3 regions of the Tsuneonella sp. HG094 genome follow, and region 1 is predicted to be linked to each of the others. Evidence: predicted binding sites of a transcription regulator. Region 1 holds the regulator's gene; each other region holds the start of a gene.
The links. Region 1 encodes LexA, which represses DNA repair genes until DNA is damaged. Its sites were predicted from a motif close to GTTCCNCNCTTGTTCT; they were not measured.
Positions count from the first base shown of each region.

Region 1 (7,300 bases):
TAACGGAGCGCCTCGCGCCACTCGCGCCGGAGGAGTCGTTCCTGGTCGGCGAAAGCGGGATCAACAGCCATGCCGACTGTGAGCGCCTCGCATTGTCCGGCGTGCGGACCTTCCTCGTCGGCGAAAGCCTCATGCGCCAGAACGACGTCGCGGCGGCGACCCGCGGGCTCCTTGGCTCCGCGTAGGCTTGCCTCGATGAAAGCGGCCGAACGATGAGCCTCACCCACCTCGACGAATCGGGCGCGGCGCGCATGGTCGATGTCGGCGGCAAATCCGAAACCGACCGCTCCGCCACTGCCGAAGGACGCATCCGGATGAGCGCAGCGGCGCTTGCCGCGATCCGTGAAGGCAGCGGACCCAAAGGCGATGTCCTCGCCGCCGCCCGCATCGCCGGGATCATGGCGGCGAAAAAAACCGCCGATCTCATTCCGCTATGCCACCCCCTTTCGCTTAATGCGGTGCGGGTGGAGTTTGCTTTCGGGGATGACGCCGTGCGGGTATCGGCAACCGCTTCGCTCACCGGCCGAACTGGCGTGGAAATGGAAGCGATGACAGCGGCTTGTGTTTCACTCCTCACGATTTACGACATGGCTAAAGCGGTCGACAAGGGTATGGTGATCGAAGCGGTGCGCCTGGTCGAGAAGACGGGGGGCAAGTCGGGCCACTGGCGCGCGGAAGAATGATTCCGCCTCTTTCGCTCGAGGAGGCACAGGCGCGCCTGCTGGCCGGGGTTAATCCGCTCGGCACGGAAACGCTCTCGACGGCAAATGCCGGGGGACGCTGGCTGGCCGAACCGGTCACCGCGCGACGCACGTCGCCCTCCGCGGATCTTTCCGCGATGGACGGGTTCGCCACCGCCGGCGACGGACCGTGGACAATCGTCGGCGAAAGCGCGGCGGGTCATCCGTATCTTTCAGCTCTCGAGCGCGGACAGGCGGTGCGGATCTCGACCGGAGCCCATGTTCCGGGTGGTGACGCGCGAATCCTTCTGCGCGAGGACGCAGTCGATCACGGCGAAACCGTATCGGCCCCGGGTAACGAGCCCGATGCCCGACACATCCGCCGCCGCGGGTTCGATTTCGCTGAGCGCGACACCCTGTTGTCCTCACGAACCCAGCTCGGCCCTGCCCAGCTTGCGCTCGCGATGATGGGCGGCGTCGGGCAGGTTTCGGTCGGTCGCCTGCCAACGGTCGCCATCATCGACAGTGGTGACGAGCTCGTTGTCGATCCTGCTGTTGCCCATGGAGGCTTCATCCCGGCGACGAACGGCCCCATGCTCGCTGCGCTGGTTGCGAGCCATGCAGGGGCGGTGACGCGCATCGGTCCGGTGCGGGACGATCTCGGCGCACTTGGGGCTGGGCTGGCGCAAGCCGCAGAGGCCGACCTGATCGTGACGAGTGGCGGCGCATCGGTTGGCGATCACGATCTCGTCCGGCCCGCACTCCAGGCGTACGGGGCGACGGTCGATTTCTGGCGGGTCGCGATCCGTCCGGGCAAGCCGCTGCTGGTCGCGCGCAAGGGCACCCAGGTCGTTATCGGCCTTCCCGGCAATCCAGCCTCCGCCTTCGTGACCACGGTGCTGTTCGTCCTGCCGATACTGCGGCGGCTTGCAGGCGCTTCTCCGGCGGCCTGCCTGCCAACCACAGTCCCCGCCCTGCTTGCCGCACCCGTCCCGAAAGGCGGATCCCGTCGAGAGTTTTTGCGGGCACGATGGACCGAGCACGGCGTAGAGCCGCTGCCGGAGCGCGACAGCAGCGCGCTGCGCACATTGGCAGCCGCAGGTGCGTTGATCGACCGCCCTGCGCATTGTAGCGCCGGAGTGCCCGGCGATGTGGTTCGGGTCATCCCTCTGCCGCCTTAACGGCAGGCTTGACGGCGTCTCGCAAGTTGCCTACTTGTTCCGCGTTCGTTCCCGAATTGGAACGGTTGCGTAAAGAGGCAAACATGCTCACCGCCAAGCAACGCGAACTGCTGCAGTTCATCACCGTCCGGCTCGAGGAAAGCGGGATTTCGCCTTCGTTTGAGGAGATGAAGGAGGCGCTCGACCTCAAGAGCAAGTCGGGCGTTCACCGGCTGATCTCGGCGCTTGAGGAACGCGGGTTCATTCGCCGCCTTGCCAACCGGGCCCGTGCGCTCGAGGTGATCCGCCAGCCAGAGGATTCGGTGGCCGCTCCGCGCAGCGCTACCGCACAACTTGCCGACAATGTCGTGCCCCTGCGCGCTCCAGCGCGTCCCGAACCGGCGAACGACGTCGTCGAACTGCCGCTCCACGGCCGCATCGCTGCCGGTATGCCGATCGAAGCGCTGGAGGGTCAGAGCACCCTTCCCGTACCCGCCGCGCTGCTCGGTCCGGGTGAGCATTACGCGCTCGAGGTTTCGGGCGACTCGATGATCGAGGCCGGGATTTTCGACGGCGATTTTGCGCTGGTCAAGCGCACCGATGTCGCGCGCGACGGAGAGATCATCGTCGCGCTCGTTCGGGGTGAAGAAGCCACGCTCAAGTACCTGCGCCGCGAGAACGGGATGGTGCGGCTCGATCCGGCGAATGGCGCCTACGAGCCACAGATCTACCGCCCGAACGAAGTAGAGGTGCAGGGCAAGCTCGCGGGATTGCTTCGCCGCTACCACTAAGTCCCGGCTTTGCGCTCCTGCAATTGTCCGCCTCGGGCTGTCCACCAAGGGTGCTGCCCCTGACTTTCGGCAACCGTGGCAACCCGTTCCTGCTCGAGGTAGATCGACAGTCCGCCGCTTTCGGCAAGGAAACGGCGGTCGGCCTTGAGCCATCGCGGTCGGCAGCTTGCGGGCAGGAAGCGGTCGGCAATGACAATGTCCACCCGGGTGCAGGACGCGGCCAGCGCACGCTCCTCGATCCGCGAGCGCGAGCGGGCAAGCAGCATTATCCAGTTCCGCCCGCCGCGCTCGATCGTGAGGATGCAGAAATCACGGCCGCACCGCGCACCGTCCCAGCGATCGAGCGGAACGGGATCGCCGGACAGGCCCGCCATCTCAAGCAGGTTATCCTGCGCGAATGTGCTGCGCCCGTCTCGCAGGACCAGCAATTGGTCGCCCTCGCCCGCGATCCCCACATGGCGGCCGTCGTTCGTGACGAGAACATCCGGCACCGGGGTCATCGCAAGCAGGCTGGCGGCAGCCAGAACCGGGATGAAGCCGAACAATCTAACCCGTCCGCGCCAGAGCGCGAGCCAAAGGGCCCCGATCACGAACAAGGCATAGGTCGAGGCGCTCATTTGCGGCATCAGGCGAACCGCACCTGGCTGTCCGGCGGTGAAATGCGCGATTGCCAACAATAGGTCGAGTGACTGCCCGGCGAGCCACCAGACCGGCTGTCCTGCCCCGACGAGGTCGAACAAGAGTGCAAGAGCGATCAGCGGCATGGAGACGAACGTCACCAGCGGTATCGCGACGACATTGGCGAGCGCGCCGTAGAATCCGGCGCGGTGGAAGTGGAACAGCACGATCGGCATCAGTGCGATTTCGATGACGATTCCGGTCAACACGAGCATGGCAAACTGTCGCCCCAGCCGGGCGCTCATGCGCTCCTCTCTCGGAGCCAGGAAAGCGCGAACCGGCGCTGCTTCGTACAAGGCGACAATGGCGATGACCGCGGCGAAGCTCATCTGGAAGCTGGGACCGACCAATGCTTCCGGCCAGATCAGCAGGACGGCGAAAGCTGCCGTCGCGACCATGCGCAGGGATAGCGGCTCGCGTCCGATCGCCAACGCAATCAGGACCAGAAGTGCGCCGATGCAACTGCGCAACGTCGGCACTTCGGCCCCCGTCAGCAGGGTATAGGCAATCCCTGCACCAGCGGCGATCATGGCGGCGACCAGCGGCAGCCGCACGCGCAGGACCAGCCACGGAAACAGCGCCAGCAGGCGGATCGCGAGGAAATAGGTCGCCGCGATCGTCGCGCTCACGTGGACCCCGCTGATCGACAGCAGGTGCGTCAGCCCCGAATCGCGCATCGCCTCCTCATCGGCCGGTGCGATCCCGCCCCGGTCACCGCTGGCGAAGGCCGCGGCGATGCTCCCCGCCGAACCCTCGAGGCGAGAGTGGACGTGCGCGGAAAGGCTCCGCTGTGCGCCTGCGATCAGTCCTCCTCCGCTCGACGGCTCGACGATGGTCACCGGGCCAAGCGCACTCCCGGTCGCAGAGAGGCCCGCGAACCACGCCGTGCGAGCGAAATCGTACGCGCCCGGCACCAGCGGCGCGCCCGGAGGCATCAACCGTGCTCGCACCCGCACCCGCGCGCCCTCGGTTACGCTGGCGGTCACTTGAGCGGTCGGGATGTTGACTCGAACCTTGCGCGCAGTCGCCGTCTCGGCGTCGCGATAGGCGAGCGTGAGGCGCACCCTGTCCTCTGCGGGACGATCCTCTCGCGCCAGTACTCGGCCATCGATGTAGGTCACTTGCGGTCGATCGAGAGGCAGGGCGCCGACCGCAGTCGATCGCGCCCATACGAGGCCGGTGCCCAACGCAGCGAGAAAGCCGATCGCCACCACGGCGCGGAGCAAGCCCACTCGATCCTCATTGCCGCGCCATCGGGCCACCGCACCGATAGCGGCCAACAGCGAGGCTCCTATCCAAAGGATCCATGACACCGGTCCGGGCAGCAGGAACCACGGAGCGATCCCCGCCATGAAGGCGACTGTCAGCCACGGCGCGCGGTCGAAAGCGGCCTGATCCAGAAATCGTTCGAGCTGGTCTGCGCCTCTGGACAAGAAGCGTCCCGTGCGCCAAGGGCGCTGCAGTGCAGCATCGACCTCTCGGTCGCCCTCGGCATCCGTGTCGGACAGGGGCACCAGCGGCACTGTACGGGTCGCCATGAAACCATTGGATAAGGACGATAATTCGGATGGCAAGCGATAGCGCAGGTGTGGTCACACGCTTCGCCCCTTCGCCTACCGGATTCCTGCACATCGGCGGCGCGCGGACTGCGCTGTTCAACTGGCTCTACGCCCGGCACCACGGCGGCAAGTACCTCCTGCGGATCGAGGATACCGACCGCGCACGGTCGACCGAACCCGCGATCAAGGCAATCTTTGACGGCCTCGGGTGGCTCGGCCTAGAGGGCGACGAGCCGCCGACCTTCCAGTTCGCCCGCTCCGATCGACACGCTGAGGTCGCCCACGACCTGCTGGCGAAGGGCGCAGCCTATCGCTGTTACCTGACGCCCGAGGAGCTTGCCGAACGCCGCGCCGCCGCGCAGGCCGAGCGCCGCACGTTCCGGATCGACAGCGAATGGCGCGATGCCGACCCGGCGACCTGGCCCGCCGAAGCGCCTTACGTCGTGCGCATCAAGGCCCCGCGCGTTGGTGAAACCACGATCACCGACGAGGTCCAGGGCTCGGTTACGGTGGCCAACGCCGAACTCGACGACTTCGTCCTGCTCCGCTCCGACGGTACGCCGACTTACATGCTCGCCGTCGTGGTCGACGATCACGACATAGGCGTGACCCATGTCATCCGCGGGGACGACCACCTCAACAACGCCTTCCGCCAGATCGTCATCCTGAACGCGATGGGCTGGCCGGTGCCGGTCTATGCGCATGTGCCGATGATCCTCGGCGCCGACGGGGCCAAGCTGTCGAAGCGCCATGGCGCGGTGGGTGTCGATGCCTACCGCGACGAAATGGGAATGCTTCCCGAGGCGGTATTCAACTACCTCCTTCGCCTTGGCTGGGGCCACGGGGACCGCGAGGAAATCTCGCGCGACGAGGCTGTCGAGCTCTTCGATCTCGCCGGCGTCGGGAAGAGCCCGAGCCGCTTCGACATCAAGAAGCTGCTTAACCTCAACGGGCACTACATCCGCGAGGCCGACGACGCGCGCCTGGCCGCACTGATCGCACCCAAGATTGGCCCCCGGGCCGATGTTGCGCTGCTGACGGAAGCCATGCCGCAGCTCAAACTTCGTGCGAAAGACCTCCACGAACTTGCTGATGGGGCGGCATTTCTCTTCAAGCAACGCCCCCTGCTGCTCGACGACAAGGCGGCGGCGCTGCTCACCGAGGACGCCTGCGCCCTGCTCGCAAGGATTTCTGCGCGGTTGCACAGTGAAACCCACTGGACGGTTGCGGCGCTGGAAGCCAGTCTCAAGACCTTCGCCGAGGAACAGGGGCTGGGTCTCGGCAAGCTGGCGCAGCCGATGCGGGCAGCGCTGACGGGGACAACCACGTCACCCGGGATTTTCGATGTTCTGGCCCTGCTCGGCCGGGAAGAGGCACTTGCGCGGATCGACGCGCATGCCACTCCGGCCGAAACGGATCATACTGCGTAGAAGGAGAGCACTGATGGCAGACAAGACGGCAACGCTGACGTACGGCGAAGAGACGATCGACCTGCCCGTGCTCGAAGGGAGCGTCGGGCCCGACGTGCTCGACATCCGCAAGATGTACGGCCAGACGGGTGCCTTCACGTACGACCCGGGCTTCACCTCGACCGCGAGCTGCGAAAGCGCGCTGACCTACATCGACGGTGACGAAGGCGTGCTGCTCCATCGCGGTTATCCGATCGGCCAGTTGGCCGAGGATTCCAGCTTCATGGAAGTCAGCTACCTGCTGCTCAACGGCGAGCTGCCGTCGAAGGCCGAGCTCAACGACTTCACGTGGACGATCAGCCGCCACACGATGCTGAACGAGCAACTGTCGACGTTTTATCGAGGGTTCCGCCGCGATGCGCACCCGATGGCGATCATGTGCGGCGTGGTCGGAGCGCTTTCGGCGTTCTATCACGACAGCACCGACATCTCGGATCCCGAGCAGCGCAAGATCGCGAGCCACCGCCTGATTGCCAAGATGCCGACGATCGCGGCGATGGCATACAAGTATTCCGTCGGGCAGCCCTTCCTCTATCCCGACAACTCGCTCAGCTACACCGGCAATTTCCTGCGCATGACGTTCGGCGTTCCGGCAGAGCCTTATGAGGTGGTCCCGGCGGTCGAGAAGGCGATGGACCGTATCTTCATCCTCCACGCCGACCACGAGCAGAACGCTTCGACCTCGACCGTCCGCCTCGCCGGTTCGTCGGGCGCCAACCCCTTCGCCTGCATCGCGGCGGGCATCGCCTGTCTGTGGGGCCCGGCGCACGGCGGCGCGAATGAAGCGGCGCTCAACATGCTCCGCGAGATCGGCACGCCCGACAAGATTCCGCACTACATCGAGCGGGCGAAGGACAAGAACGATCCCTTCCGCCTGATGGGCTTCGGCCACCGCGTGTACAAGAATTACGATCCGCGCGCGACGGTGATGCAGAAGACAGTGCGCGAAGTGTTCGACGCGCT
Region 1 covers NZ_JBSORA010000001.1:1,188,661-1,195,960, forward strand. The annotation lists gene trpC (indole-3-glycerol phosphate synthase TrpC) at 1-185, shown strand, start outside; gene moaC (cyclic pyranopterin monophosphate synthase MoaC) at 213-683, shown strand; gene ACWPMX_RS05945 (molybdopterin molybdotransferase MoeA) at 680-1,861, shown strand; gene lexA (transcriptional repressor LexA) at 1,945-2,631, shown strand; gene ACWPMX_RS05955 (ComEC/Rec2 family competence protein) at 2,628-4,847, opposite strand; gene gltX (glutamate--tRNA ligase) at 4,877-6,298, shown strand; gene ACWPMX_RS05965 (citrate synthase) at 6,312-7,300, shown strand, end outside.

Region 2 (7,300 bases), 130 kb from region 1:
ATGGGTGAATTCCCCGGCCCCGTGGTCGAGGACGACCGACCGGGCTGATTGCGTTAGCCGGCAAACGAAAGGGCCGCCCCTCGACTAGAGGAGCGGCCCTTTTCTTGTGTGGATACCTAGAGGGCGGCTTCGGCGTGGCTGCCGATGACGTCCTTCCGCACGTCCATGCCCAGCGCCATCTTGGCGGTGGTCAGCAGGCCTTGGTCGCCGCTCCACAGCTCGGCATTGCCGAGGTCCATGCGCAGCATCAGCAGGTTGGGGTCGTCCTTGCCGCCCGGAAACCATGCCTCGACGAAGTTCGACCACTGCTTGTCTAGCCGTTCGCGGCTCGTTTCCTCGCTCAGCACGCCTTCGAAGCGGGCGAAGAAGTCGTGATCCTTGGCCGAGAACGTGCAGGTCGCAGGGCCCATCGCGGCCAGGTGGCTGTCCTTCGAGGTGAAGAACCAGATTGCGCTGTTGGCATCCTTGTCGAGTTGGGCGGTCATCGGCACCGCATCGTTGGCGACTTCCTGTAGCGACACGAACACAAAGGGCGAATCGGCGAAGCTCTTCCAGAACTTCTCTTTCAGTTCGTCGGCGTTGCCGTTTTTGTATTTCATGGGTGATCTCCTTCGTGGTTCGAACGGCGGGGAAAGGGCACGGTTCCGCATTGCGAATCGCAGAGAGGTGGAACATAAAGGGAACATATGAGTCGTTTTCCTGCCATGACCGCATCCCCGAACGCACTCCTGTCGGCCTCCGGGCTTGCCTGCCTGTCCACCCACACTCCGCGCTGGCGGCCGGGGTTGGCAGGAGTGCACCACAGCGAGGTGTTCGGTTCCGCGCGCGAGGCGAGCGGAGCTGCCGCCGCACTGGCGCTCGCTTCGGACGCACTGGCTGTGGCGGATCGCGGCGCGGCGGCAGAGGCTGACGATCGCCGGGTGCTGCTGTGGGTGCAGGAAAAGGCGGCTTTGCGACTGAGTGGTCGGCCCTACCGCCCGGGATTGCCCAAGGCGTTCCGCCACCGTCTTGTCCATGTCGTGTGCGAGAAGCCCGAAGACGCGCTGTTCGCTCTGGAGGAGGGCTTGCGCTGCCGCGATGTCGCGGCGGTTGTCGGTGAAGTGGTGGGCAATCCGCGCGCGCTCGATTTCACCGCCTCCCGCCGGTTGACGCTGACGGCGGAGAAGCACGGGGTTCCGCTGTGGCTGGTTCGGCTCGATGCGCGGCCGGACCTCAGTTCCGCCCGTATGCGGTGGAGCGTTGCCGCCGCCCCTTCGCCGCATCCGCGCTGGAATGCCTTTGCACCGGGCGTACCCTCGTGGCGTGCCGAGCTGTTCCGCGCCCGTATGCATCCCCCCGGTATTTGGACCTTGCGCGATGACGGACACCGTCTTGCCGCGGATCGCCTCGCCGCCGACGAATCGCCGCATCCTCTCGGTCTGGCTTTCGCAGCTGGCGGTCGATCGCTGGCGGCTCTCTAGCGGGCTGGCGCCGGGCGAGGGCGCCGATGCCGAACCCACAGCGCTGATCACCGAAACCGCGCACGGCCCGCGGATCGATGCCGCCAACGCGGCCGGTCTGGCGGCTGGGGCGCGATCCGGCATGATGCTGGCAGATGCGCGCGCGCTGTGCCCGCAGATCGCCGTGGCGCCGAGCGATCCGGCAGGCGACCACGACTTCCTCGAGAAGCTCGCGGTCTGGTCGCTGCGCTGGGGGCCGTGGAGCGCGATGGATGCGCCCGACGGGTTGCTCGTCGACGTCACCGCGGTCGCGCACCTGTTTGGCGGGGAAGCGCGCCTGCTGGCGGATGCGGGCAAGCGGTTCGCCGCGCGCGGCCTTGCCGTCCGGCTCGCGATCGCGCCGACCGCCGGGGCGGCGTGGGCGCTCGCGCACTACGGACCGGCGGCGGCGATCCTTTCGCCGGGTGACGATGTCGCCGCCCGCCTCGCCGATCTGCCAGTCGCCGCGCTGCGCCTCGACGATGACGTGCTTGCGGTGCTGCGCCGCCTGGGCCTCAAGCGGATCGGCGACCTGACCGACCGGTTCGAGGACAGTCGCGGGCGCGATGCGCTCCACCGCCGGTTCCGCAACCGCCGGTCGCCTGGCGCGAACCCGCTCGTCCGGCTCGACCAGTTGCTGGGCAAGGTGCCCGAGCCGCTGCTGCCGGTCGTACCGCAGCAGATGCCGCTGGTGCAGCGCCGCCTGATGGAGCCGATCCGCCACCGGGAACTGCTCGACACCGTGCTCGCAGACCTCGCCGCCGACATGGCGCGCGAGCTGGAGGGCAAGGGGCAAGGTGCCCGCCGGCTCGAGCTGGGGCTGTGGCGCGTCGATGGCGAGGTCGTGGTGCGCCGGGTGGAGCTGGCCGCCGCCACGCGCGAGACGGCGCATATCGCGCGGCTGTTCGCCGCCCGGCTCGACGACGTCGATGCGGGCTTCGGGATCGAGTGCGTCCGCCTGCGCGCAAGCTGGTCCGAGCCGCTCGCGCTGGCGCAGGCCGATATCGAGGCGGCGGCGGAAGAGCACGGCACCTCGCTCGCCGCGTGCATCGACCGGCTGACGGTGCGCCTGGGCCGCGACGCGGTGACGCGGCCGGTGCTCCACGCCAGCCACATCCCCGAGCGTGCCCAGCGCTGGCAGCCGCCGCTCGACCCCGAACCGGCCAGCCAAGGCGAGCTGGCGTTCCATGCGCGGCCATTGAAGCTGCTCGATAGGGCGGAAAAGATCGCGGTGCTCTACGCCACCCCCGATGGCTATCCCCAGCGCTTCCGCTGGCGGGGCGAGGTGCACGAGGTGACGCGGGTCGAGGGGCCCGAGCGGATCGCGCCCGAATGGTGGCGCGAGAAAGGCTCTGCGCGGCTGCGGGATTACTACCGGATCGAGGATCACGCGGGCCGTCGATACTGGATCTATCGCCTCGGCCTGATCGGCGACGGGCGGGGCGGACTGCCCGACTGGTACCTGCAGGGGCTGTGTAGCTAACCCCGTCTAGCGTTCCCACGACCCGGTTTCGCGGTAGCGCCGGAGCACTTCGGCGAGCGTGGCGCTGTGGCCGATCGATGGCGGAGGCAACCCGCCGCCGCGACCGAACGCGATTTCGGCGGGAGCGGATTCCTCCGCGACGTCCTCAGCGAACTCGCTCACCGGCGGCACGAGGCGAAGCTGGCTTGCTGGCTCAGGGACTTCGGCCACTTCCGGCTCATCCGGCTGCAGGACTGGTTCCTCGGCCGCCGCGATGTCCTCGACGGGAGCGGGCTCGCAATTCACCGGCAGCCTGACGATCTCGGCTGCGAAATACTGCTCCACCGGCAGCGGCGGCGGCGCGACCGCGACCGGGACGGGAGCTGGCGGAATAGGGGCGGGCGGCACCGGCCAATCGGGCACCGCTACCGATTCCGCTTCGGCGGGAGCCCGCTTGAGGAAGCTCATGGACCGCTTTTGCCCCTGGCTGATGTTGCCGACGCTCGCGATCGGCATCTCGAGCACTCGGTTGAGCGCTGCGGTCTCGGCCACGATCTCCAAAGCCAGTGGCTTGCTGAACGCGAGACCGCACGCCTCGCCTTCCGACCAGACGATCGCACAGACCGCCTCGTGCGAGCCCCAGCGCAGCACCGCCGTCGCACCCGCACCGGGCAGCGAGTCGCCCTCGAACCGTGCACCGGCCTCTGAAATGTCGACGAGCTTGCCGCTGGACTGCGCCGTCATCGTCTGGAGCGACGCCTGGCAAGTCACCTGGACGCGCCGCGAAGCGCGGCGGTCGGGCAGGGTTTCCGGGTCTTCGCTGCGCAGGGGCTCACTCACCATGACAGGATTGAACTTCTGCGTGAAAATCGGGTGAGCGCATAAGGTAAACGGCGCGTCAGGTAATCGCTTATCTGCCGTGCCGAAGCGGGCGCGGGGAGCGATCCCGCGCGCCCGCCATTTGGCACGTCAGGCGGGTTCAGCCACCGACTGTCCCTGCTGGACGCCTGTCGACCCGCCGCGACCGAGGAACACCACGAGATCGTTGGCCAACCGCTCGGTCTGAGTCGCGAACACGGCGTGCGGTTCGCCGTCGTACTCGACGAGAGTCGCGCTCGGAACGGCCTTGGCGACCTCGCGGCCCGTCGCCTCGATCGGAACGGTCACGTCCTTGGTGCCGTGGATGACCAGCGTGGGCACCTTGAAGTTGGGCAGATCGGGGCGGAAGTCGGTCGTGGCGAATGCCTCGGCCGCCTTCAGCGTGGCATACTGGCTCGCCATCATCGCGGTGCTCCAGGCCCACTGCTTCTCTTCCTCGCTGACCTTGTCGACAAGGACGCCGTCACCGTAGAAGTCCTTGAAGAACCCGGTGAAGAAGTGGCGGATATCCTTCTTCATGCCGGCGGTCATCTCGTCGAACGTCGACTGCGGCACGCCGTTGGGATTGTCGTCGGTCTTTAGCATGTACGGCACGACCGATCCGACGAGTGCGGCCTGCGTCACGCCCTTGCCGCCGTGGTTGGTCATGTAGCGGGCGATCTCGCCGCCACCCATCGAGAAGCCGACCAGTGCCACGTCGTCGGTCGCGCCCGCCGCCTGCATCACGTCGGCCAGGTCGGCCGCGAAGGTGTCGTAATCGTAACCGCCCGGGGCGTGGTCCGAATGCCCGAAGCCGCGGCGGTCGTAGGCGATGGCGCGATAGCCTGCATCGGCAAGCGCAATCATGATCGGATCCCAACTGTCCGCGCTCAGCGGCCAGCCGTGGATCAGCACGACAGGGCGGCCCGTGCCGAGTTCCTTGTAACGCAGCTTCGTGCCGTCCTGGGTTGTTGCATAGGGCATGAGAATTCCTTCCTTTCGACTCGTCCGCTTGCTCAATCGCTTTGGGGGGGAGGCCGTTCCTGCTTCGCGCCGAGATGAAATCTTTTATGGTTCAACCCCTTGGCGAATCCAATATGAGAACATATAAGGAACAGATGGGTTTGCCGTCTGTCCTCGAGAAGCTCGAAATCCTGGCCGATGCCGCCAAGTACGATGCCTCGTGCGCGTCGTCCGGCACGACCAAGCGCAATTCGAGCGGGGGGAAAGGTATCGGCTCGACCGAGGGGATGGGTATCTGCCACGCCTACGCGCCCGACGGCCGCTGTATTTCGCTGCTCAAGATCCTGCTGACCAACCACTGCGTGTTCGATTGCCACTACTGCGTCAATCGCAAGAGCTCGAACGTGCGCCGTGCGCGGTTCACGCCGCAGGAGGTTGTGGACCTGACGCTGAGCTTCTACCGCCGCAACTACATCGAGGGGTTGTTCCTCTCTTCGGGCATCATCAAGAGCTCGAACCACACGATGGAGCAGCTGGTCGAGGTCGCGAGAATGCTGCGCGAGGAGCACGACTTTCGCGGCTATATTCATCTCAAGACGATACCCGAGGCCGATCCCGAGCTGGTTCACCAGGCCGGGCTTTATGCCGACCGCGTGTCGATCAACGTCGAACTGCCGACCGATGCTGGCCTCGTCCGCCTCGCGCCCGACAAGAGCGCGCGGCAGATCGAAGGGGCGATGGGCAAGCTCAAGAGCGACATCGTCGAGGCGAAGGATAGCAGGAAGCGGTTCAAGCACGCGCCGCGCTTCGCGCCCGCGGGCCAGTCGACCCAGATGATCGTCGGCGCGGACGCGGCGACCGATGCCGACATCGTGGGCAAGGCCAGCCGGCTCTACGACAACTTCCGCCTGCGCCGCGTGTACTACAGCGCGTTCAGTCCGATCCCCGATGCGAGCGCGGTGCTGCCGCTGAAGCGTCCGCCGCTGATCCGCGAGCACCGGCTCTACCAGTCGGACTGGCTGATGCGGTTCTACGGCTACCAGCCGGGCGAGGTGATGCAGGCGACCGAGGCGGACGGCAACCTGCCGCTCGACATTGATCCCAAGCTCGCCTGGGCGCTCAAGTTTCGTGAGCGCTTCCCGGTCGACGTCAACCGCGCGACCAAGGAGCAACTCCTGCGCGTGCCGGGCCTTGGCGTGCGCGCGGTCGGCCGCATCCTCGCGAGCCGGCGGCACCGGACCATGCGGCTCGACGATGTCGCCAAGCTCACCGTGTCGATCGCCAAGGTGCGGCCGTTCATCGTCACCGCCGACTGGCGCCCGCTGCTGCTGACCGACCGCGCCGACCTGCGCGCGCTGCTCGCGCCGAAACAGGAGCAGCTCGAGCTGTTCGCGGCATGACCGCACTCCAGCACGTCAAGCTCGGCATTTATTACGTCGTCGCGCTGCCTGAGGCGGACGACTTCGACTTCTGGCGCGAGCGGGCGCGGGGGCTGGTGCAGTGCGACGTGCCGCCCGACCGGATCGCGTGGGTCGAGCCGGGCGGCTCGGGCAGCCTGTTCTCGCACGGCGACCGCCGCCTGCCGGTGCCGCCCGCCGATGCCGCTCCGGTGCGCGCGAGCAAGGCGTTCGTGCAGCTTGCCAAGAGCGCGATCTGCCACTCGGACCCCGAGCGGTTCGCGCTGCTCTATCGCCTGCTGTGGCGGTTGCAGGCCAATCCGCGCCTGCTCGAGGATGGCGCCGACCCGGAAGTCCGCAAGCTCGACGAACTGGCGCGCACTGTGCGGCGCGACATCCACAAGATGCGCGCTTTCGTCCGCTTCCGGCTGGTCGAGGACGGCGAGGCTGAAGAGCGCGGGGAGGCGGGCGAGCATTACGTCGCGTGGTTCGAGCCCGAGCACCACATCCTGCGCACCAACGCCGGGTTCTTCGTACGGCGTTTCGCCAACATGAAGTGGTCGATCCTGACGCCGAAGGGGTCGCTCCACTGGGACGGCGATGTGCTGGAGGAGGGCCCGCCCGCGCAGCGGTCCGATGCGCCCGCGGGCGATCCGATGGAGGACCTCTGGCGCACCTACTACGCATCGATCTTCAACCCCGCACGCTTGAAGATCGGCGCGATGCTCAAGGAAATGCCCCGCAAATACTGGAAGAACATGCCCGAGGCGGCGCTCATTCCCGCGCTGGTAGCCGGGGCGCAATCGCGGGAGTCGCAGATGGTCGCAGCAGGCGCGCTGGAATTCGACGAACGGCCCGATACGCTGGCCGCGATCGACACCGCGATCCACGGATGTCGCAAGTGCCCGATCGGCCAGCTCGATAATCACGCGGTGATGGGCGAGGGGCCGCAGGATGCGGCCCTCATGATCGTGGGCGAGCAGCCGGGCGATCAGGAGGACCTTGCAGGTCGACCGTTCGTCGGTCCTGCCGGCCAGTTGCTCGACCGCCACCTCGAGCGTGCCGATATCGACCGGCGCAGCGCTTACGTCACCAATGCGGTCAAGCACTTCAAGTTCGTCCACCGTGGCAAGCGGCGGCTG
Region 2 covers NZ_JBSORA010000001.1:1,058,108-1,065,407, forward strand. The annotation lists gene ACWPMX_RS05245 (amino acid permease) at 1-48, shown strand, start outside; gene ACWPMX_RS05250 (pyridoxamine 5'-phosphate oxidase family protein) at 117-599, opposite strand; gene ACWPMX_RS05255 (hypothetical protein) at 705-1,460, shown strand; gene ACWPMX_RS05260 (DUF6504 family protein) at 1,357-2,961, shown strand; gene ACWPMX_RS05265 (hypothetical protein) at 2,968-3,780, opposite strand; gene ACWPMX_RS05270 (alpha/beta fold hydrolase) at 3,910-4,782, opposite strand; gene ACWPMX_RS05275 (putative DNA modification/repair radical SAM protein) at 4,917-6,161, shown strand; gene ACWPMX_RS05280 (UdgX family uracil-DNA binding protein) at 6,158-7,300, shown strand, end outside.
Region 2: a site for LexA is predicted at 4,899-4,914, ahead of ACWPMX_RS05275 (putative DNA modification/repair radical SAM protein). Genes of this name have one in related genera too.

Region 3 (7,300 bases), 1.3 Mb from region 1:
TTCGGAAGAGCGCGTAGTGCCTTGAAAGATTTCACCATAGTGAGTTCGGCGCGCGCACATTGCTTCGCTAATGCCGAGGTGTTCGGGAACGTGGAGGGCGTCGTCACCGCGATCCGGCTGGCGGTGGAGCGGCTGCGGGCGTCAGCGCAGGCCCACCCCTAACCCCTCCCGCAAGCGGGAGGGGGACTGGCCGCGCTGCATCTGGGAAGTGGCACAAACTACTCCCCTCCGCCTGCGGGAGGGGCCGGGGGTGGGCGAGTCTCAGCGCAACGGATACGCGGGTGCGACCTTGCCGGCGCAGTTCTGGAAATTGCCAGGGCGGGTCGGCGAGGATGGTCCCGAATCGCCGCCCCCTCACGGTCAGGATCGAGTCTAAATGCGCTGGCAAGCGGGCTCTTGGGGTAGGAGCATAATGAGACCTTAGAGACTGATACCTTAGTCATACCTGCTCTGCTTGCCGGGCCTGGTCTTTCCAACGCTTAACTCGAGCAGGAAGGACGTAAAGGTATTCGCCAAGCGATTTTGCAAACGCCAGCACTTGTTCTGCATCTTCCGGCGTGGCTCCAGAAAAAGTCTCATCGGCGTGGCGCGGCTCGTTAGCACTCAAACGAATCTCATGAGCCCACGCGGCCATTTCCGCCGTCAAAAGCCCGTCAGAATTGGCCTTCTTTATGCGGTCGTACAGCGCGCCTTCCTGGTACCCTTTATCCTTCAGCATCGCGTCGATTGAAGATGCCGCTAACATCAACGCGCCATCAGGGGCGTGCTTAGACTCGATCGCTTGCTGGTAAAACTTCGCCGCCATAGAGGGGAGTTCGTCCGCCGCTCGCTCTAAACCTGGAAAACTGCGAGTAATTGTGAGTTCAATCTTGTCCAGCGCCTCTGACTTGCTCTCATCTTTACGATAACCGTAAAAAAGTACGTGATTACGGCATTTTGAGCACCGACAGGTAAAATACCAATACTCCGTCGCGTCGTAGCCTTTTTTAGCGTAATGTCGGTGGGCTTGACCGACCTTTTCCAAAAGCGGATTAGACACGCCGCATTGCGGGCATCTTTCGATCCCAAAAGCTATGCCGCCCGAGAGAAGCTGACGACTCACTCCGCCGCCACGCTCCCGCCCTCTCCGCCGAACATGTCCGGCTCTCTCGCCTCGTCCACATCGTTCGCCTGTTCGCCGGCCTTGGCCTTCTGGCGCGAGTCGAAGCTCGACCAGACGTCGTTCCAGTTGCCGCGGGTGGCCGCCTTCGAATACTCGGTCGCGCGGGTTTCGAAGAAGTTGGCGTGCTCCACGCCGTTGAGCAGCGGGGCGAGCCAGGGGAGGGGGTGGTCCTCGACCATGTAGATCGGCTGGAAGCCGAGCTGGCCCAGGCGCCAGTCGGCGATGTAGCGGATGTAGCGCTTGATCTCCTTCGCGCTCATGCCCGGCACCGGCCCCTGCTCGAACGCCAGGTCGATGAAGGCGTCTTCTAGCCGCACCGTCTTCTGGCAGGCGTCGATGATGTCTTCCTTCACCGCCTTGGTCAGGCATTGGCGCTCGTGCACGAAGGCGTGGAACAGGCGGGTGATGCCTTCGCAGTGGAGGCTTTCGTCGCGCACCGACCAGCTGACGATCTGGCCCATGCCCTTCATCTTGTTGAAGCGTGGGAAGTTCATCAGCATCGCGAAGCTGGCGAACAGCTGCAGCCCTTCGGTGAAGCCGCCGAACATGGCGAGCGTGCGGGCGATATCCTCGTCGGTGTCGACGCCGAATTCCTGCAGGTAGTCGTGCTTGGCCTTCATCTCCTCGTACTCGAGGAACATGCCGTATTCGCTTTCGGGCATGCCGATCGTGTCGAGCAGGTGGGAATAGGCCGCGATGTGCACCGTCTCCATGTTGGAGAACGCGGTCAGCATCATCTTGATCTCGGTCGGCTTGAACACGCGGCCGTACTTGTCGTGGTAGCAATCCTGCACCTCGACGTCGGCCTGGGTGAAGAAACGGAAGATCTGCGTAAGCAGGTTGCGCTCGTGATCGGAGAGCTTCTGCGCCCAGTCGCGGCAGTCCTCGCCCAGCGGCACTTCTTCCGGCAGCCAGTGCACCTGCTGCTGGCGCTTCCAGAATTCGTAGGCCCACGGGTATTCGAAGGGCTTGTAGGTCTTGCGAGCTTCGAGCAGCGACATCTTGTGTTCCCCGTGTGGACATGACCGCGTGATTCTGCGGATCGCGCGAACCTCCAACATAGGGAATCACGGCTGCGATTCGAAGGCAATAGTGTCGATTGATGCGGGGATAACCATGTGCGGAACCGGCGTGGTTCTCGCTCATTAACCGATCAACGGCCGGACCAAGGAATCGAGCTCCTCCGGCCGTAGTGAGGGAAACGCGGGGCGGTGTCTTCGTTTTTCCCCTTTTCGCGGGGCACCGTCCCGCAACCCTCACGCCCCTTCGGATTCGTCCGGAGGGGCGTACCACTTTGTGGGGGCGTGACAGGCGGAACCAACGCCTGCGCCGCTCGCTTCTCCGGCACACGCACAAGGAGACCAGCGATGAGCGAGCATGACATCCGCGAACACATGGAAGTGATCGGCGCAGACGGCGTCCACGTCGGCACTGTCGACCATGTCGATGGCGACCGGATCAAGCTGACCAAGGCCGATTCGGGCGCCGAGATTGAAGGTGCCGAAGGCGCGCACAGCGGCCACCACCACTACATCTCGCTGGGCCTCGTCGCCGGCGTCGAAGGCGACCAGGTCCGCCTCAGCGCAACCGGCGCAAACGCCGTGCAGTTTGAGGAAGAAGAAGCCGAGTAGAACGCGAAACGGCCCGCCGGTGGTTTCCGGCGGGCCGCTTTCATCTTGCGCATAACCGAACGCCTTACTGGCAGGCGAGGCACTCGTCGTAGTCGGTGGTCGGCAGTTCGTACTTCGCCGCTTCGGGCGTGTTGTCCGCCTCGACCCCGCCGGCGAAACCGGCGCGCTGCACGCTCTTCGACCGCAGGTAGTAGAGGCTCTTGATGCCCTTCTCCCAAGCCTGGAAGTGGAGCATCGCGAGGTCCCACTTGTCGACGTCGGCCGGGATGAAGAGGTTGAGGCTCTGCGCCTGATCGATGAACGGCGTGCGGTCGGCCGCGAATTCGAGCAGCCAGCGCTGGTCGATCTCGAACGAGGTCTTGTAGACCGCCTTTTCCTCCGGCGTGAGGAAGTCGAGGTGCTGGACCGAGCCGCCCTTCTCGAGGATCGAGTTCCACACGTTGGTGGAGTTCTTGCTCTTCTTTTCGAGCAGCTTTTCCAGGTACGGGTTCTTCACGATGAAGCTGCCCGACAGCGTCTTGTGGGTGTAGATGTTCGCCGGGATCGGCTCGATGCACGCCGAAGTGCCGCCGCAGATGATGCTGATCGAGGCGGTCGGCGCGATCGCCATCTTGCAGCTGAACCGCTCCATCGCGCCGGCGTCGGCGGCGTCGGGGCAGGGTCCGCGCTCCTGGCCGAGCACCAGGCTCGCCTCCTCGGCCTTGGCGGCGATGTGCTTGAACATCTTCAGGTTCCAGACCTTGGCCATCGGGCTTTCGAAGCCGATGCCCTTCATCTGGAGGAAGGAATGGAAGCCCATCACGCCCATGCCGACGCTGCGTTCGCGCGCGGCCGAGTACTTGGCGCGGGCCATCTCGTCCGGCGCGCGGTCGATGTAGTCCTGCAGCACGTTGTCGAGGAAGCGCATGACGTCCTCGATGAAGGCCTTGTCGCCTTCCCACTGGTCCCACGTCTCGAGGTTCAGCGACGACAGGCAGCAGACCGCGGTGCGATCGTTGCCGAGGTGGTCGATGCCGGTGGGCAGGGTGATTTCCGAGCACAGGTTCGAGGTCGAGACCTTGAGGCCGAGATCGCGGTGATGCTTGGGCATCGTGCGGTTCACCGTGTCGGAGAACACGATGTACGGCTCACCCGTGGCGAGGCGCGTCTCGACCAGCTTCTGGAACAGGCTGCGCGCATCGACCTTGCCGCGCGGGCTGCCGTCCTTGGGCGAGCGGAGGATCCACTCGTCGCCGCTACGCACCGCTTCCATGAATTCGTCGGTGACGAGCACGCCGTGGTGCAGGTTAAGCGCCTTGCGGTTGAAGTCGCCCGAGGGTTTGCGGATCTCGAGGAATTCCTCGATCTCGGGGTGCGAGACGTCGAGGTAGCACGCGGCCGATCCGCGCCGCAGCGAGCCCTGGCTGATCGCGAGGGTCAGCGAGTCCATCACGCGGACGAAGGGAATGATGCCGCTGGTCTTGCCGTTGAGGCCGACCGGCTCGCCGATCCCGCGCACGTTGCCCCAGTAGGTGCCGATGCCGCCGCCCTTGCTGGCCAGCCACACGTTCTCGTTCCAGGTGTTGACGATGCCGTCGAGGCTGTCGCTCACTGAGTTGAGATAGCACGAAATCGGCAGGCCACGGCTGGTACCGCCGTTCGACAGCACCGGGGTCGCAGGCATGAACCACAGCCTCGAGATGTAGTCGTAGAGCCGCTGCGCGTGATCCTGATCGTCGGCATAGGCATCGGCGACGCGCGCGAAGAGGTCCTGGTAGCTTTCGCCCGGCAGCAGGTAGCGATCGGTCAGCGTGTCCTTGCCGAAGTCGGTCAGCAGCGCATCGCGCGATGCATCGGTAGCGATGGTGAAGCGCCGGTCGGCGATCTTCTTGCTGTCGGCCTCGGGCGCCTTCGCGACCGCTTTCACAGCCTCCGCCATGGCGCCTGCGGCCATGTCGGCGACGAGCGCCTCGCTACCCTTGTCACTGCGTTCCATCGTCACCGCCGAATGCTTGGGAGCGGCCGTTTCGCCCGGAGTCGCCGTGTCGGCATCGACAGTCGTTTCCTCGAGCCCCATGGCCGCCTCGTTCCCAGTTCTGAAGTCCATCTGTGCCCCGTCCGTTGCCCTTCGGAACCGGTGGTATCGCGACCCCCTTGTTCCGCATTCGTTCGATTCGGAGCGAAGCGCCCCGACTACCATTTTCGCCGGGCCGATGGGTGAAAACTTATCCCCAGATCGGTCCCCGGCGATGGTGTCCAACGCTCCCGCAAGGCGCAGTTCTCGCTATCCGGCACATATGGTGTGCGCGGCGCACGAAAACTAGGTCTTGTGGGTCCCCCTTGGTCACCAACCACAACAGATAGTGAATCAAGCCGGACTCACACGCAATAGGGTCAATCGCGCATTAACCCCGTTCGGGCCCTCCAACGGCGGGTGTATTATGCGACTGCAACGCCGCGACGCGCCGGATTTCCACGGCCCGCGCGCTGCGCAAGTGGCAAAAGACTTTTTACGAATTTTTTTTTGTCCCCTGAGATCGATGAATCGATCGAATCCGGGGCGGCAATTTTCGAATCGGGAACGGCAATCCGGCGCAACCTTCATCTGGCGGTGCAATCCCCGGGAGAGTCCGCAGCACCTCGCGCCGAATCGTTCTGACCGGGCATCGGTGACACCACGCGGACGATGCAAGGCGTCCCTTCGAGCCGGACTGCGAGGAGGTAAGAGGTCTCGGGTGCTGGGTGCGGGTTCTCCGCGACGTTGTAGCGCACTACGAGTCCGTCGGGGGCGAAATCACCCGAGGCCGCGCCCCGCCACTCGGCGGTCGAGCCGAAGGAACTGAACGCGCCACCGCCGATCCGGTCGAGCGCAAGCTTCGTCACAGCCCCGCCGGGAGCGACGAGCGACATCCGCTGGCGGGCATCCGAATCGGAAATACGGATATTCCAGCCCGCAGACCCGGTGCATTCGGTCTCGACAAAGGGCATTTCCTCGCGTTCCTCGCGGATCACGCGGCAATCCTTGAGCGAAGTGTACTGGTGGCGTCTGCCCTGGGCCTGGGGGTCGGCGACCGGGGTCGACTGGGTGACCGGCACGACCGGGGCGGTCTCGCTGGCCGACGCTTCCGCACCGGTCGCAGCGCTGGCGCTCGCATCCGGGGGTGTCGCTTCCGAAGAACACGCTGACAGCAGTATTGGAAGCACGATCGCGAGGGCGACGGACCGGGGCGGGAAAGCCGGGGACGGGTAAACCATTCCCGATAAACCGACGAGACGCCCGAAAGCTCCACTTGTCGGCCCGGACCGTCGCCCAGTTCGAGCAGGCCTGAAGGATAGTACCACCGCCCCCCACTTTCCGCAGTCGGGGAGCGGCGGTACCGCCGTCCGACGTCAGTTCGGACGGTAGGCTGTGCTGCCGGATGCGACCGCGAGGACGGTCCGTTCGGCGGGGCCGGAAGCGATGCGCCGTTCTTCCCAGCCCGCGATCATCTCCTCCAGTCGTTCACGATGCGACGCACTGTCGGCGACGACGATGTTGGCGATGATCTCGGTCGATGCCGCATGGGTGGGCGGCAGCGCCGGCAGGTTCTGCAGCCGGTTCACCGTGTGCACGGCATAGGCCCGGAAAAACCCGTTTCCTTTCCTGTTGATCAGGCGAACGTCGGTTGGCCGACCGTCGACCCCGCGGCGGAATCGAATCTGCGCGGCGCCGTTGGGCGAAGCAGTGCCAATGCGCGCCGGGGCGCTAGCCAGTCGCCGGTCGAGCTGGTCGCCGACATCCGAGACCCAAGCTTGGACTGCGGTTTCGTCGCCTCGAACCACCATCTGGTCCTGGGCGGCCGATGAAACGGGAAATGCAAGGAACAGCGCCGCGGCGCCCGTCAAAAGTACCTTGTCCATGTGATCATCCTCTCTGTTCGAACGGATGATCGGCCAGAGCGGCCAAATCGCACGAGGTACGACCGAGTTTTCTTTTATAGAATAGCGAAGCGAGTTTGGGTCCAATGGTCGATCAGGATCGCGGGTGACTGCGGACCAAGCGCTTTCCGAGGTGGATTATGCGGCTGCGTGCGCAAAAGTCAATCGCTCAGAGCACAATTTTTGAAACATTATTTCAAACACTTGGTCATCCTCGCTCGCCGATAGATGCGGACTCGTCCTCCGCCAGCCGGTCCATTCGCCGCCGCAGGAACGGCCCGAGCGCAAACAGCAGGGCGGCCCCGCCAAACGCGATCGCGGCGTGCATGAGCCAGAATTTCACGGCTCCCATCGGCTCGTAGAACCGCCCGAGCCAGCCCGACACGACCCCGGTCACGAATGACGTGAGGTAGACCGATGCCATCATGATCGCGTTCACCGCCAACGGAGCGCGGCGGGAGGTGAACGACAGCAGCACCGGCCAGAAGAACATGAAGCCGGCGCCCGAAAAAAAGAACGCGAGGATCGGCCACAGGATCGATGCCTTGCCGCTCGTCTCCGCCTGTAGCGCGCCCGCCGCCATCGCCAGCACCGATCCCGCCATGACGAC
Region 3 covers NZ_JBSORA010000001.1:2,469,109-2,476,408, reverse strand. The annotation lists gene ACWPMX_RS12290 (hypothetical protein) at 1-162, shown strand, start outside; gene ACWPMX_RS12285 (DUF4145 domain-containing protein) at 440-1,102, opposite strand; gene ACWPMX_RS12280 (ribonucleotide-diphosphate reductase subunit beta) at 1,099-2,163, opposite strand; gene ACWPMX_RS12275 (DUF2171 domain-containing protein) at 2,530-2,793, shown strand; gene ACWPMX_RS12270 (ribonucleoside-diphosphate reductase subunit alpha) at 2,858-4,879, opposite strand; gene ACWPMX_RS12265 (hypothetical protein) at 5,374-6,027, opposite strand; gene ACWPMX_RS12260 (hypothetical protein) at 6,163-6,657, opposite strand; gene ACWPMX_RS12255 (peptide MFS transporter) at 6,899-7,300, opposite strand, start outside.
Region 3: a site for LexA is predicted at 4,929-4,944, ahead of ACWPMX_RS12270 (ribonucleoside-diphosphate reductase subunit alpha). Genes of this name have one in related genera too.